Regions from separate parts of the Sphingomonas sp. LR60 genome, predicted to be linked through region 1. Evidence: predicted binding sites of a transcription regulator. Region 1 holds the regulator's gene; the other holds the start of a gene.
The links. Region 1 encodes LexA, which represses DNA repair genes until DNA is damaged. Its sites were predicted from a motif close to GTTCCNCNCTTGTTCT; they were not measured.
Positions count from the first base shown of each region.

Region 2: the regulator LexA is predicted to act here: its motif matches at 2,537-2,552, upstream of QP166_RS07905 (ATP-dependent helicase).

Region 1 is NZ_JASPFK010000001.1:655,957-661,662, forward strand. Features, by position in the region: gene gltX (glutamate--tRNA ligase) at 1-592, opposite strand, end outside; partial or broken gene QP166_RS03090 (DUF4131 domain-containing protein) at 622-1,206, shown strand; gene QP166_RS03095 (ComEC/Rec2 family competence protein) at 1,328-2,626, shown strand; gene lexA (transcriptional repressor LexA) at 3,084-3,746, opposite strand; gene QP166_RS03105 (molybdopterin molybdotransferase MoeA) at 3,805-4,980, opposite strand; gene moaC (cyclic pyranopterin monophosphate synthase MoaC) at 4,977-5,447, opposite strand; gene trpC (indole-3-glycerol phosphate synthase TrpC) at 5,579-5,706, opposite strand, start outside.
Region 2 is NZ_JASPFK010000001.1:1,736,790-1,742,495, reverse strand. Features, by position in the region: gene QP166_RS07920 (hypothetical protein) at 1-105, shown strand, start outside; gene QP166_RS07915 (inorganic phosphate transporter) at 161-1,795, opposite strand; gene QP166_RS07910 (UrcA family protein) at 2,025-2,348, opposite strand; gene QP166_RS07905 (ATP-dependent helicase) at 2,555-4,864, shown strand; gene QP166_RS07900 (hypothetical protein) at 4,914-5,408, shown strand; gene QP166_RS07895 (MFS transporter) at 5,633-5,706, shown strand, end outside.

The sequences.
Region 1 (5,706 bases):
CGACCACGGCCAGCATATAGGTGGGCGTGCCGTCGGAGCGGAGCAGGACGAGATCGTCGAGTTCGGCATTCTGAACGGTAACGCTGCTCTGGACGCGATCCTCGATCGTCACTGCGCCTTCGGTCGGCGCCCGCAGGCGGACAACATAGGGCTTGTCAGCGGGATAGTCGGTGCGGTCGCGCCACGGCGAACGGATGCGCAGCGGCTGCTTGGCGGCCTGTGCCGCGGCGCGCATCGCGTCCAGCTCTTCCTGCGTCAGATAGCAGCGATAGGCATGACCGTTCTCGACCATCGTCTGCGCGACGGCGGCGTGGCGATCGGCGCGTTCGAACTGATAGACCTCCTCGCCGTCCCAATCGAGGCCGAGCCAGCGCATCCCCGAGAGGATCGCGTCGATCGCGGGCTGCGTCGAGCGCGCGCGGTCGGTGTCCTCGATCCGCAGCCGGAACGTGCCGCCGTGATGGCGCGCGTATAGCAGGTTGAACAGCGCGGTGCGCGCGCCGCCGATGTGAAGGAACCCCGTCGGCGACGGGGCGAAGCGGGTGACGACGGCGCGGCCGTCCGCGCTGGCGGTTTTGTCGGTTGCGCTCAAGCGCGCTTGCTCCCAGGCTGGATAATCGGATGGCCAGTTCAGCCGCGCCCGCCTCTAGCAAAGCATCGTCGGCGCTTCAAACACGCGCCGCGCATGGCATCGCTTTGATACAGCGGGCTGTCGAACGGCGGCTGGAGGCGGAGCGCGACCAGCTCGTCCTGTGGGTGCCCGTGGCATTGGGGGCGGGCGCGGCGGCGTGGTTCGCGCTGCCTGACCCGCGAAGCTGGGTTTCGGTGCTGTTGCTGGTGCTGGCGACGGGGTCGGCGGCGCTGGCGGTCGCGCGGGGCGGGCGTGCGCCCGTGCTGGCGGCGGTACTCTCGGTCGCCGTGGCGATGGGGCTGGCGCTGACCTGGGCGCGAGCGGAGCGGGTCGCGGCGCCGGTGCTGAGTCGGCCGGCGATCGCATGGCTGAGCGGGCGCGTCGAGCAGATCGAGCCATTGCCGGCACGGCGGTTGACCCGAGTGACGTTGACGGTCTCGAAATGGGACGGGGAAGGCTCCGCACCGGCGCGGGTGCGGGTTAATTTCGATGCGCAGGCGGCACCGGGCGGGCTGGTACGCGGCGCGACGATCCGGGTTCGGGCACGCTTGATGCCCCCCGCGCCACCCGCCGTCCCCGGCGCCTATGATTTCGCGCGGGTAGCGTGGTTTACCGGCCTCGGCGCGACAGGCCGCGGCTTCCCCAATAACGATCACCAGCCCCGGCGAGGCGGGCGCAACCGACATTCGCGCGGCGTTGACGCGGCATATAGAGGCGCGGCTGGCGGGCAGCGCGGGCGGGATCGCCGCGGCGCTGGCGACCGGGGATACCGGCGCGATCGACGAGCAGGATGCGGAGGCGATGCGTCGCGCAGGGCTCGCGCATCTGTTGTCGGTCAGTGGGTTGCACATCACTGCCGCGGTCGGATTGGTGATGTGGCTGACCCTGCGGCTGCTGGCGCTGTCACCGCGGCTGGCGCTGACCGGGCGGCTGCCGCTGGTCGCCGCCGCGGCGGGGGCGGTCGCGGCGATCGGCTATACGTGGCTGACCGGCTCGCAGGTGCCGACGATCCGCAGCTGTGTCGCGGCGCTGATGGTGCTGGTGGCGCTGGTGCTGGGGCGCGAGGCGCTGACGCTGCGGCTGGTCGCGGCGGGGGCGATGGTGGTGCTGCTGTGCTGGCCGGAGTCGGTGGTCGGGCCAAGCTTCCAGCTTTCGTTTGCGGCGGTGACGGCGATCATCGCCTTTCACGAGCATCCGCGGGTCCGAGCGTGGTTCGGCGAGCATGAGGAAGCGCGGTGGCGGGCGGGGCTGCGCGCGGTGGCGTCGTTGCTGCTGACAGGGCTGCTCGTCGAACTGACGCTGATGCCGATCGCCGTCTATCACTTTCATCAGGCGGGACTTTATGGAGCGATCGCCAATATCGTCGCGATCCCGCTGACGACGTTCGTGGTGATGCCGGCCGAGGCGGTGGCGTTGCTGCTCGATACCATCGGGCTCGGGGCACCAGGGTGGTGGGTGGCCGATCGGGCGCTGGCGATCTTATTGTGGATTGCCAGGACAGTAGCGGGGGCCCCGGGCGCTGTGACGGCGCTGCCGGTGATGCCGCGGGCGGCGTTCGGGGCGATGGTGGCGGGTGGATTGTGGCTGGCGATATGGCGGACGCGGTGGCGTTATATCGGGCTCTTGCCGATCGTGGTCGGTGCGATCTGGACGGTCGCGACTCCGGTCCCGGACCTGATCGTCACCGGTGACGGGCGGCATCTGGCGCTGCGTGGAGACGACGGCCGGGTGGCGATTTTGCGTGATCGTACAGGGGATTACGTCAGCGATCTGCTCGCAGAGGCGGGCGGGCTGGATGGTACGCCCGCGCTGCTGAGCGAGGTGGAGGGCGCGCGGTGCAATCGCGATCTGTTCTGGATGGAGCGGCACGTGGACGGGCGTGTCTGGCGCGTGCTGGCGACGCGGAGCCTGTATCTGGTGCCCTCCAAGCAGCTGATATCGCTGTGTCGGCGCGCGGATGTGGTGGTCAGCGAGCGGCGGTTGCCGCGTCGGTGACGGGGACGGTGGCTGACGCTCGGCCGAACCACGCTGGCCCGGACGGGTGGGGTGCGGGTGACGTTTGCGACCGGAAGCGTCGCGACGGTGCGTGCGGCGGACGACGCGCATCCGTGGGTGATTGCGAGTCAGCATCAGGCGCGGGACGCGGCGAAAGGCTCGCCGATGTTTGCGGGAGGGTTGTCGATGTTGCCTGTTGCGGGCTCGAACGCGACGCGGCCGTGACGGGTCTGTCGCGGTGCTGCGAGATTGTGGGGTTTGGTTGGCGGCCAGCGCTAAGTCGTTGCGAAGGTTCGCCCAACTGGGCCCCGGCGTTCGCCGGGGTGGTGCGTGAGGGTCGCCGTGCGGGCCTTGCCGACGCTTCGATGTTTGCGAAGGTTGTGCCTATGCGGGCTGTTCGCCGAGCGTTGAGAAGAAGCGGGGCCCCGGATCAAGTCCGGGGCGACGGTCTGGGTTTCTACGAGTAACGCCGCAGCAAGCCGGCGAGCTTGCCCTGTACGCGGACCTGCGCGGGGGCGTAGCGTTGCGGGTCGTAGGCGCGGTTGGCGGGATCGAGGCGGATCATCGCACCTTCGTGGCGGAAATATTTGAGCGTCGCCTCGCTGTCCTCGATCAGCGCCACGACGATCTCGCCGTCACGCGCCACTTCCTGACGACGGATCAGCGCATAGTCGCCGTCGAAGATGCCGGCCTCGACCATCGAGTCACCCGCCACCTCCAGCGCGAAATGCTCGCCCGCGCCGAGCAGCGCGGCGGGCACCGGAAGCATCGTCGACCCCTCGAACGCCTCGATCGGGACGCCGGCCGCGATCCGGCCGTGCAGCGGGATCTCGACCACGTCGTTGGCTGGCTCCGGCATGGTGCGCTTGACTGAGGGCGGCGCGGGGCGCTTCGCCTCGGGGCCACGCTCGGGCGCCTTGATAACCTCGAGCGCGCGGGCACGGTTGGGAAGGCGGCGGAGATAGCCGCGTTCCTCGAGCGCGCTGATGAGACGGTGGACACCCGACTTGCTCTTCAGCTCCAGCGCGTCCTTCATCTCCTCGAACGAGGGCGAGACGCCCGTATCGGCGAGACGGTCCTCGATGAAGCATATCAGCTCGTGCTGCTTGCGCGTCAGCATGTCCGGGCGCCTTCCTAGTGAACGGATTGCGAACCTTTATGGAACATAGCGCTGTCCGTCAAGCGATCATCAGGATTTCCGCCGAGTCGCCTGCGCGTGCCGCCGGGGCGTGCGGATCGCGCACAATCAGGCAGGTCGAACGCGCGAGCGTGCGCAGCATCGAGCTGTCCTGAATGGTCGAGGCGAAGGCGCGGCCGTCGCGCAGTTCGGCGCGCAGATAGTCGGTCCGCTCATTGTTGGCGGGCAGGTCCTCGCCGAGCAACGCGCGAGAAACTTGAGGAAGAGGATCGGCGGCCCCGCCGAGATGCGCGACCAGCGGGCGAACGAACAACAGCGCCGTGACGAACGCCGACACCGGATTGCCGGGCAGCCCGACCACCGCCATGTCGCCGCGCCGACCAGCGAGCATCGGCTTGCCAGGACGCAGCGCGATCCGCCAGAAATCGAGCGTCGTGTCGGCGGCGAGCAGCGCGGGGCGGACGAGATCGTGGTCGCCCACCGACGCGCCGCCGGTGGTGACGAGCACGTCGGCGTCGATGGCGGTGAACGCCTCGGTCAGCCGGTCGAGCCGGTCGGGAAGGATGCCGAGGTCGACGATCTCGACTCCGCTGCCCGCGAGCAAGGCGCGGATGAGCAAGCGGTTGGATTCGGGGAGCGCGTCGCCAGGGGTGCCGGGTTCGACCAGTTCGTCGCCGGTTGCGGCGAGCGCGACACGGACCGGGCGCGCGACGGCGATCCGCGCAACGCCGCCCGTCGCGGCGACCGCCAGGCGGGCGGGCGTAAGCCGCTGCCCCTGCTCGACGAGCACGTCGCCCTCGGCGAAGTCGAGCCCGCGGCGGCGAACATTGCGACCGTGATGCGGAGGGCCTTCGCCGTCGAGGCGCAGCGTTTCGCCGTCACGCGCGGCTTCTTCCTGGACGAGCACGGTGTCCGCACCGGTCGGCATCGCGGCGCCGGTGAAGATGCGGATCGCCTCGCCCGCGCCGACCGTGCCGGAGAAGGGCGTGCCGGCAGCGCTTTCGCCGATCACGCGAAACGGGCCGGGCAGGTCGGCGAAGCGGAGCGCGTAGCCGTCCATCGCCGACAGGTCGGTCGACGGCTGCGTGCGCCGCGCGATGACGGGGGCGGTGGCCCAGCGGGCAAGTGCCTGATCGAGCGGCACGTCAATCGTGTCGACCGGACGGCCGAGCGCGAGGACGCGTGCCTGCGCCTCGGCGACCGGGAGCAAGGTCACGGCGCGCGCCAATCGCCGGAGCGGCCGCCGCGCTTTTCGAGCAAGCGAATATCCCTGATCGTCATTGCCTTATCGATCGCCTTCGCCATGTCGTAGACGGTCAGCAAGGCGGTGGAGACCGCGGTCAGCGCCTCCATCTCGACGCCGGTCTTGCCGTCGGTGGCGACCGTCGCCGTGGCGGTGATGCCGGCCGCGTCGGGCACGAGATCGAGCGAGACGCGGGTGATCGGGAGCGGATGACAGAGCGGAATGAGGTCGCTGGTGCGCTTCGCGGCCATGATGCCGGCGACGCGGGCGACTGCCAGGACGTCACCCTTCTTCACCGCGCCGTCGCGGATCGCGTTCAGTGCCACATCGGACATCGTGATCGTGCCGGTCGCGACCGCCTCGCGGCGGGTGATGGCCTTGTCGCCGACATCGACCATATGCGCTGCGCCGTCGGCGTCGAGGTGGGTGAGGTTCGTCATCTATCAGGCGGGGTGCCGTGGGGCACGTGCTTCGACAGGCTCAGCACGAACGGTTGATTGGCAGCTCGGCATCGTGATCGTGACAAGCTCAGCACGAACGACGGATGGGCGGCGTGGCATTCCGGGCGACCCTAGCCGACCATCGCGCGGGTTGCGGCGGCGACGTCGGCGTGGCGCATCAGCGCTTCGCCGATCAGGAAGCAATGCACGTCATGCGCGGCGAGTTCGTCCAGGTCGGCGCGGCTGGTGAGCCCGCTTT
Region 2 (5,706 bases), 1.1 Mb from region 1:
TCGGCGCTTTCAAACTGGCCGGACTTTCGGCGCTCCGGATCACGCCGCGGCGCTTCAAGCCCAGCGAACTGTTCGTCCCAGGCGAAGAGCGCTATGCCGGGGTGACTTTGCTGTCCGTGGAAGCCTGAATCCAGCCGGCCGTACTTAACGGGCGGGCGGATTACAGCCCGCCGGCTCTGACGATCGACAGCAGCAGCCAGTAAAGCCCGCCAGCAAGCAGCATCGCCACCGGCAAGGTCATCACCCACGCCGCGGCGAGCTGGAGCAAGGTGCGGCGTTGCAGACCGTGCCCGCTCGCTACCGAAGCGCCGGCGACGCCCGACGAGAGGATGTGGGTGGTCGATACCGGCAGGCCAAAGCGATCGGCGGCGAGGATCGTCGCCGCAGCCACTAGTTCGGCGGACGCGCCCATGCCATAGGTCATGTGCTGCTTGCCGATCCGCTCACCGACGGTGACGACGATCCGCTTCCAGCCGACCATCGTGCCGAGCCCCAGCGCCAGCGCGACAGCGACCTTCACCCAAAGGGGAATGTAGCGCGTGCCCCGCTCCAGCCGCGTGCGATAATCGGTCAGCACGGCTTTCTCGCCGTCGTTCAAGCCGTTGTCCTTTGCGGCGGCGATCATCCGCGTCGTATCCATGACGAGATACATATCGTTGCGAATGTTCGGCGCAGCGCTCGCGGGTACCTGGCTAAGCGAGCCGTAGCCGGCAACGCTGCGGGCGAGCTGGTCCGACACGGTGATCGCCGCGCCATAGGTCTGCCCGTTCAGCACCTCGCGCTTCTTCAGCGCTCCCTTGAGGACCGCGCGCGCACGATCGGCATCGACCGGCGTCGCACCATGGGCGACCAACGTCGCGCGGGCGTCTGCGGCGCTCTGGACGAAGGCGGGCGTCTCGCTGGCGGGCAGGGTACGGTTGAGCGCGTAGGCGGTAGGCGCGCAGCCGATCAGGATGAGCATGATGAGGCCCATGCCCTTCTGACCATCATTCGACCCGTGGCTGAACGAGACCGCCGTGCAGGTGAATATCAGCAACGCCCGGATGCCGCGCGGCGGCGGCGTGTCGCCCTCGGGCGGCGTCATGAGTTGCGGATTGCGAGTCATGTGTCGGATGACGAGCAGCAGCAACGCGGCCGCGCCGAACCCGATCAGCGGTGCCATCAACAATCCGGTCAGCACCTTCGTGGCTTGCGACCAGTCGACCCCCGACGTCCCGCCGCTGTCGCTGGTCAGCAACTGGTTGGCGAGCCCGACACCGAGCACCGAACCGATCAGCGTGTGGCTGGAGCTGTTCGGAAGACCGACATACCAGGTCGCGAGGTTCCAGATCACCGCCGCGAACAGCAGCGCGAAGATCATCGCAAAGCCCGCGCCCGAGCCGACGTTTAGGATCAGATCGACCGGCAGCAGGGTGATGATCGAATAGGCGACCGCACCGGAGGAGAGCATCACGCCGAGGAAGTTGAAGAACCCCGACCAGACGACCGCGAAATGCGCAGGCAGCGCGTTGGTGTAGATGACGGTCGCGACGGCGTTGGCTGTGTCGTGGAAGCCGTTCACGAACTCGAACCCCAGCGCGATCAGCAGCGCGAGCCCGAGGAACGCGAACACGCCGAGCGCGAGATGCTCCCCGACCTGCTGCGTGTCGATCAGCACGCTGATCCCGGCATAGCCGAAGCCGACGAGGACGACGGCTAGAAAGACGAATCGAGCCACGGGATGAACCGGACCGTCGAACGAGCGCTTCGCCGCGGGTGGTGGCGAAGGCGACGCCTCAAGGACATTGGATGCCATGACGAGTCGTGCTGTCGGCGCGTAGCATGACAGTTTGATGACCGATGGCCGATTACAGTCTTCGGCGTACCATTAAAGTAGATCAGGCGTGCGGCATGATTGATGTAGCCCGCCAGGGCCGCTGTGCCGTCTAGCTTGGCAGCGGCTCGCCGTGTGTTCCTCTCTTCGCAACCTCGCAATTGTTGCAAAGGCCGGATCTCCCATGAAGAAATCCGACCCTCGCATCGGATCAGCGGCGCGTGTTCGACGCCAGTTCGATGGCGCGGGCGCGGGTAAGCGCGGCAAGACGCACCTGCGCGTCGTTGCGCATCTCACGATGGCAGCGCAGAACGTCGAGCCGGTCGTGAATGTCGAAGGCGGTGCCGCAAGTGACCACAGCCGCGTGAGCGACTCGCTGGCGGAACTGCTTTTGGCCGACGAGAGTGGCAAGGTCGAGGTCGCGCACGGTGACCCGAGCGGTCAGCGGCACTCGACCTGGGTCGGCCGTGGAGATCGAAGGCAACATGGCGAGCGTAAGTGCAGCCGCAAGCGCGGCGAAATGAAAACGGTTCATCGACGTTACTCCTGGCGTGGATCGGCTGCCGCGACATGCGTCGCCTCTGCATCGAAGCGGGCGACTTGCCGTCGCGGCGTGGGTGCCGACGTGGTGCGCCTACGCGCGCCGCTTTACGCAGATGCGTCTGCCGCACGACGCTTGCGTGACTGTAAGTATTCGCCGTTTCGCTTGCCCGGGGCGTTTGCGTTCCCTAACTGTTCGGGGTGACCGAACTCTCCGCCGCTACGCAGGACCCGCCGTATCTGGCCGGCCTCAATTCCCCGCAACTCGATGCGGTGCTGACGACCGATGGTCCGGTGCTGGTGCTGGCTGGCGCAGGCACCGGGAAGACCGCGGCACTGACGGCGCGATTGGCGCATCTGCTATGGACGCGGCGCGCGTACCCGTCGGAGATCCTGTCGGTGACCTTCACCAACAAGGCGGCTCGCGAGATGCGCGAGCGGGTCGGTCGGCTGGTCGGTGACGCGGTGGAGGGGATGCCATGGCTCGGCACTTTCCACGCGATCGGTGCGAAGATGCTGCGTCGCCATGCCGAACTGGTGGGATTGCAGAGCAACTTCACGATCCTCGACACCGACGATCAATTACGGTTGCTCAAGCAACTCGTCCTCGCGGCGGACATCGACGAAAAGCGCTTTCCCGCCCGGTCGCTGGCCGGTTTGATCGACGAGTGGAAGAACAAGGGGCTTGTGCCCGCCGAGATCGATGCCGGTGAAAGCGAGCGCTATGCCAATGGGCGCGGCGGCGAGTTGTATCAGCAATACCAAGAGCGCCTGAAGGCGGTGAACGCCTGCGACTTCGGCGACCTGCTGCTCCACGTGCTCACCATCCTCAAGCGTGATCGCGGCGTACTGGAACACTATCAGCAACGCTTCCGCTACATCATGGTCGACGAGTATCAGGACACCAATTCGGTCCAATACCTCTGGCTGCGGTTGCTCGCGCAGGAGCGGCGCAACATCTGTTGCGTCGGCGACGACGATCAGTCGATCTATTCGTGGCGCGGCGCGCAGGTCGAGAACATCCTGAAGTTCGAGAAGGACTTTCCGGGTGCCAAGGTGATCCGGCTCGAGCAGAATTACCGTTCGACGCCGCACATCCTCGGCGCGGCCTCGGGAGTGATCGCGAATAACGGCGGGCGACTCGGCAAGGAGCTGTGGACCGAACTCGACGCGGGTGAGAAAGTGCGGGTGCTCGGCGTCTGGGACGGGCCCGAGGAAGCACGCCGCGTCGGTGACGAGATCGAGTCGGTGCAGCGCGGCGGCAAAAGCCTCGACGAGGTTGCGATCCTCGTTCGCGCACAGCACCAGACCCGCGAGTTTGAGGATCGCTTCATTGCGATCGGGTTGCCGTACCGGATCGTCGGCGGCTTCCGCTTCTACGAGCGCGCCGAAATTCGCGACGCCTTGGCGTATCTGCGGGTCGTCAATCAACCCGCCGACGATCTGGCATTCGAACGGATCGTCAACACGCCGAAGCGCGGACTGGGTGACAAGGCGATCGCCAAGCTGCACCAGCTCGCGCGGGCCGAAGGTGTGCCGCTGTCGATCGCGGCGGCCCGGATCCTCGACACCGACGAGCTTACTCCGCAGGCGCGCAAGGCACTTGGCCGATTTGTCGGCGACGTGGCGCGATGGCGCGACATGGCGCGCGATCTGCCGCATCCCGAGCTGGCGCGGCAGATCCTCGACGAAAGCGGCTATACCGCAATGTACCAGGCGGAGAAGTCGACCGAGGCAGCGGGGCGGCTGGAGAACCTCACCGAACTCGTTCGCGCGATGGAGGAATATGAAAACCTCGGCGCGTTCCTCGAACATGTCAGCCTGGTCATGGACAATGAGGCGACGCGCGACGATCCCAAGGTCACGATCATGACGATCCATGCCGCCAAGGGGCTGGAGTTCGACACCGTGTTCCTTGCCGGCTGGGAAGAAGGGCTTTTCCCTTCGCAGCGGTCGCTCGATGAGGGCGGGACGCGCTCGTTGGAGGAGGAACGCCGGCTGGCCTATGTCGCGATCACGCGCGCGCGTCGGCTGGCGACGATCCTCCATGCGGCCAACCGCCGCATCTATGGCCAGTGGACCAGTTCGATCCCGTCGCGCTTCGTCGGCGAGTTGCCGCCGCAGCATGTCGAGAGCGAGACGAGCATGTCCGGCGGCGAGAGCCTGTGGCGCGCGAATTGGTCCGAGCGCGCCGATCCGTTCGCGGATGTCGCGCGCGGCACCGGGCGCGGACCCGGGTGGCAGCGCGCTGCGGGAACGCTCGGCGCGAAGCCGGGCGGCGAATGGTCGAACCGTACCTTCACGCGCGAACCGGCACGCGTCGTCGAAAGCCGCTCGTCGGCGGTGAGCCTGGGGAACAAGGGACGTGGCGACCTGTCGGTGGGACAGCGCGTCTTCCACCAGAAGTTCGGCTATGGCGCGATCGCGGAAATCGAGGGCAACAAGCTCGAGATCGATTTCGAGCAGGCCGGGCGCAAGCGCGTGATGGACAGCTTCGTCACCGCCGGTTGAGCGTGCGACTTTCCTAGGAGACGGAGGTTGAGGTGCCGGAGGTGCACTCATGTCCGAAACCGCCGAAAAGTCCGATCCTGCGCTCTGGGAAAAGGTGAGGGACGACGTCATCGCGGGCGCGAAAGGCGGCAGGAAGGGCCAATGGTCGGCGCGCAAGGCGCAACTGGCAGTCGCCGAATACAAGAAGCGTGGCGGCGGATATAAAGGCGGCAAGGACGCCGACAATTCGCTTCATCAATGGACCGAAGAGGATTGGGGCACGAAGTCCGGAAAGCCGAGCGAAGAGACGGGTGAGCGCTACCTGCCCAAAGAAGCGCGCAAAGCGCTGTCAGATAAGGAATATGCGCGAACGTCGGCCAAGAAGCGCGCCGACACGCGCAAGGGGCAGCAGTTTTCCCCGCAACCCGACGATGTCGCCGCCAAAACCGCAAGTGCACGCGACCATCGCACACGTGAAGCGCTTCATGCGGAAGCTCGCAAGCGAGGCATCGCGGGGCGATCAAAAATGAACAAGGCGCAGCTTCACGCCGCCCTCGCGGAGTAAGGCAGAAAAATCGGGGCGGCCCGAAAGGACCGCCCCGTAGTTCAGGGAATGGCCGGGCGAGGGGGCTTGCCCGGCGATATGCGCTGCGCGCTCGGAAGCGACATCGCACCAGCATCCTTTAACGCGTCAACATTGCTGCCATGTGTCTATGGAACCCGATTTCGTGACTACAATGACATAATTTTGTGCGTTGACGCGGGAAGCCGGCTGCGAGGAAAGGGGGCATGTATTCTTCCGCTCTTCCCGCTGATCAGCCGGCTGCCTCGCACCGCCGTATTCTGCTCGCCAGCCTCGTCGG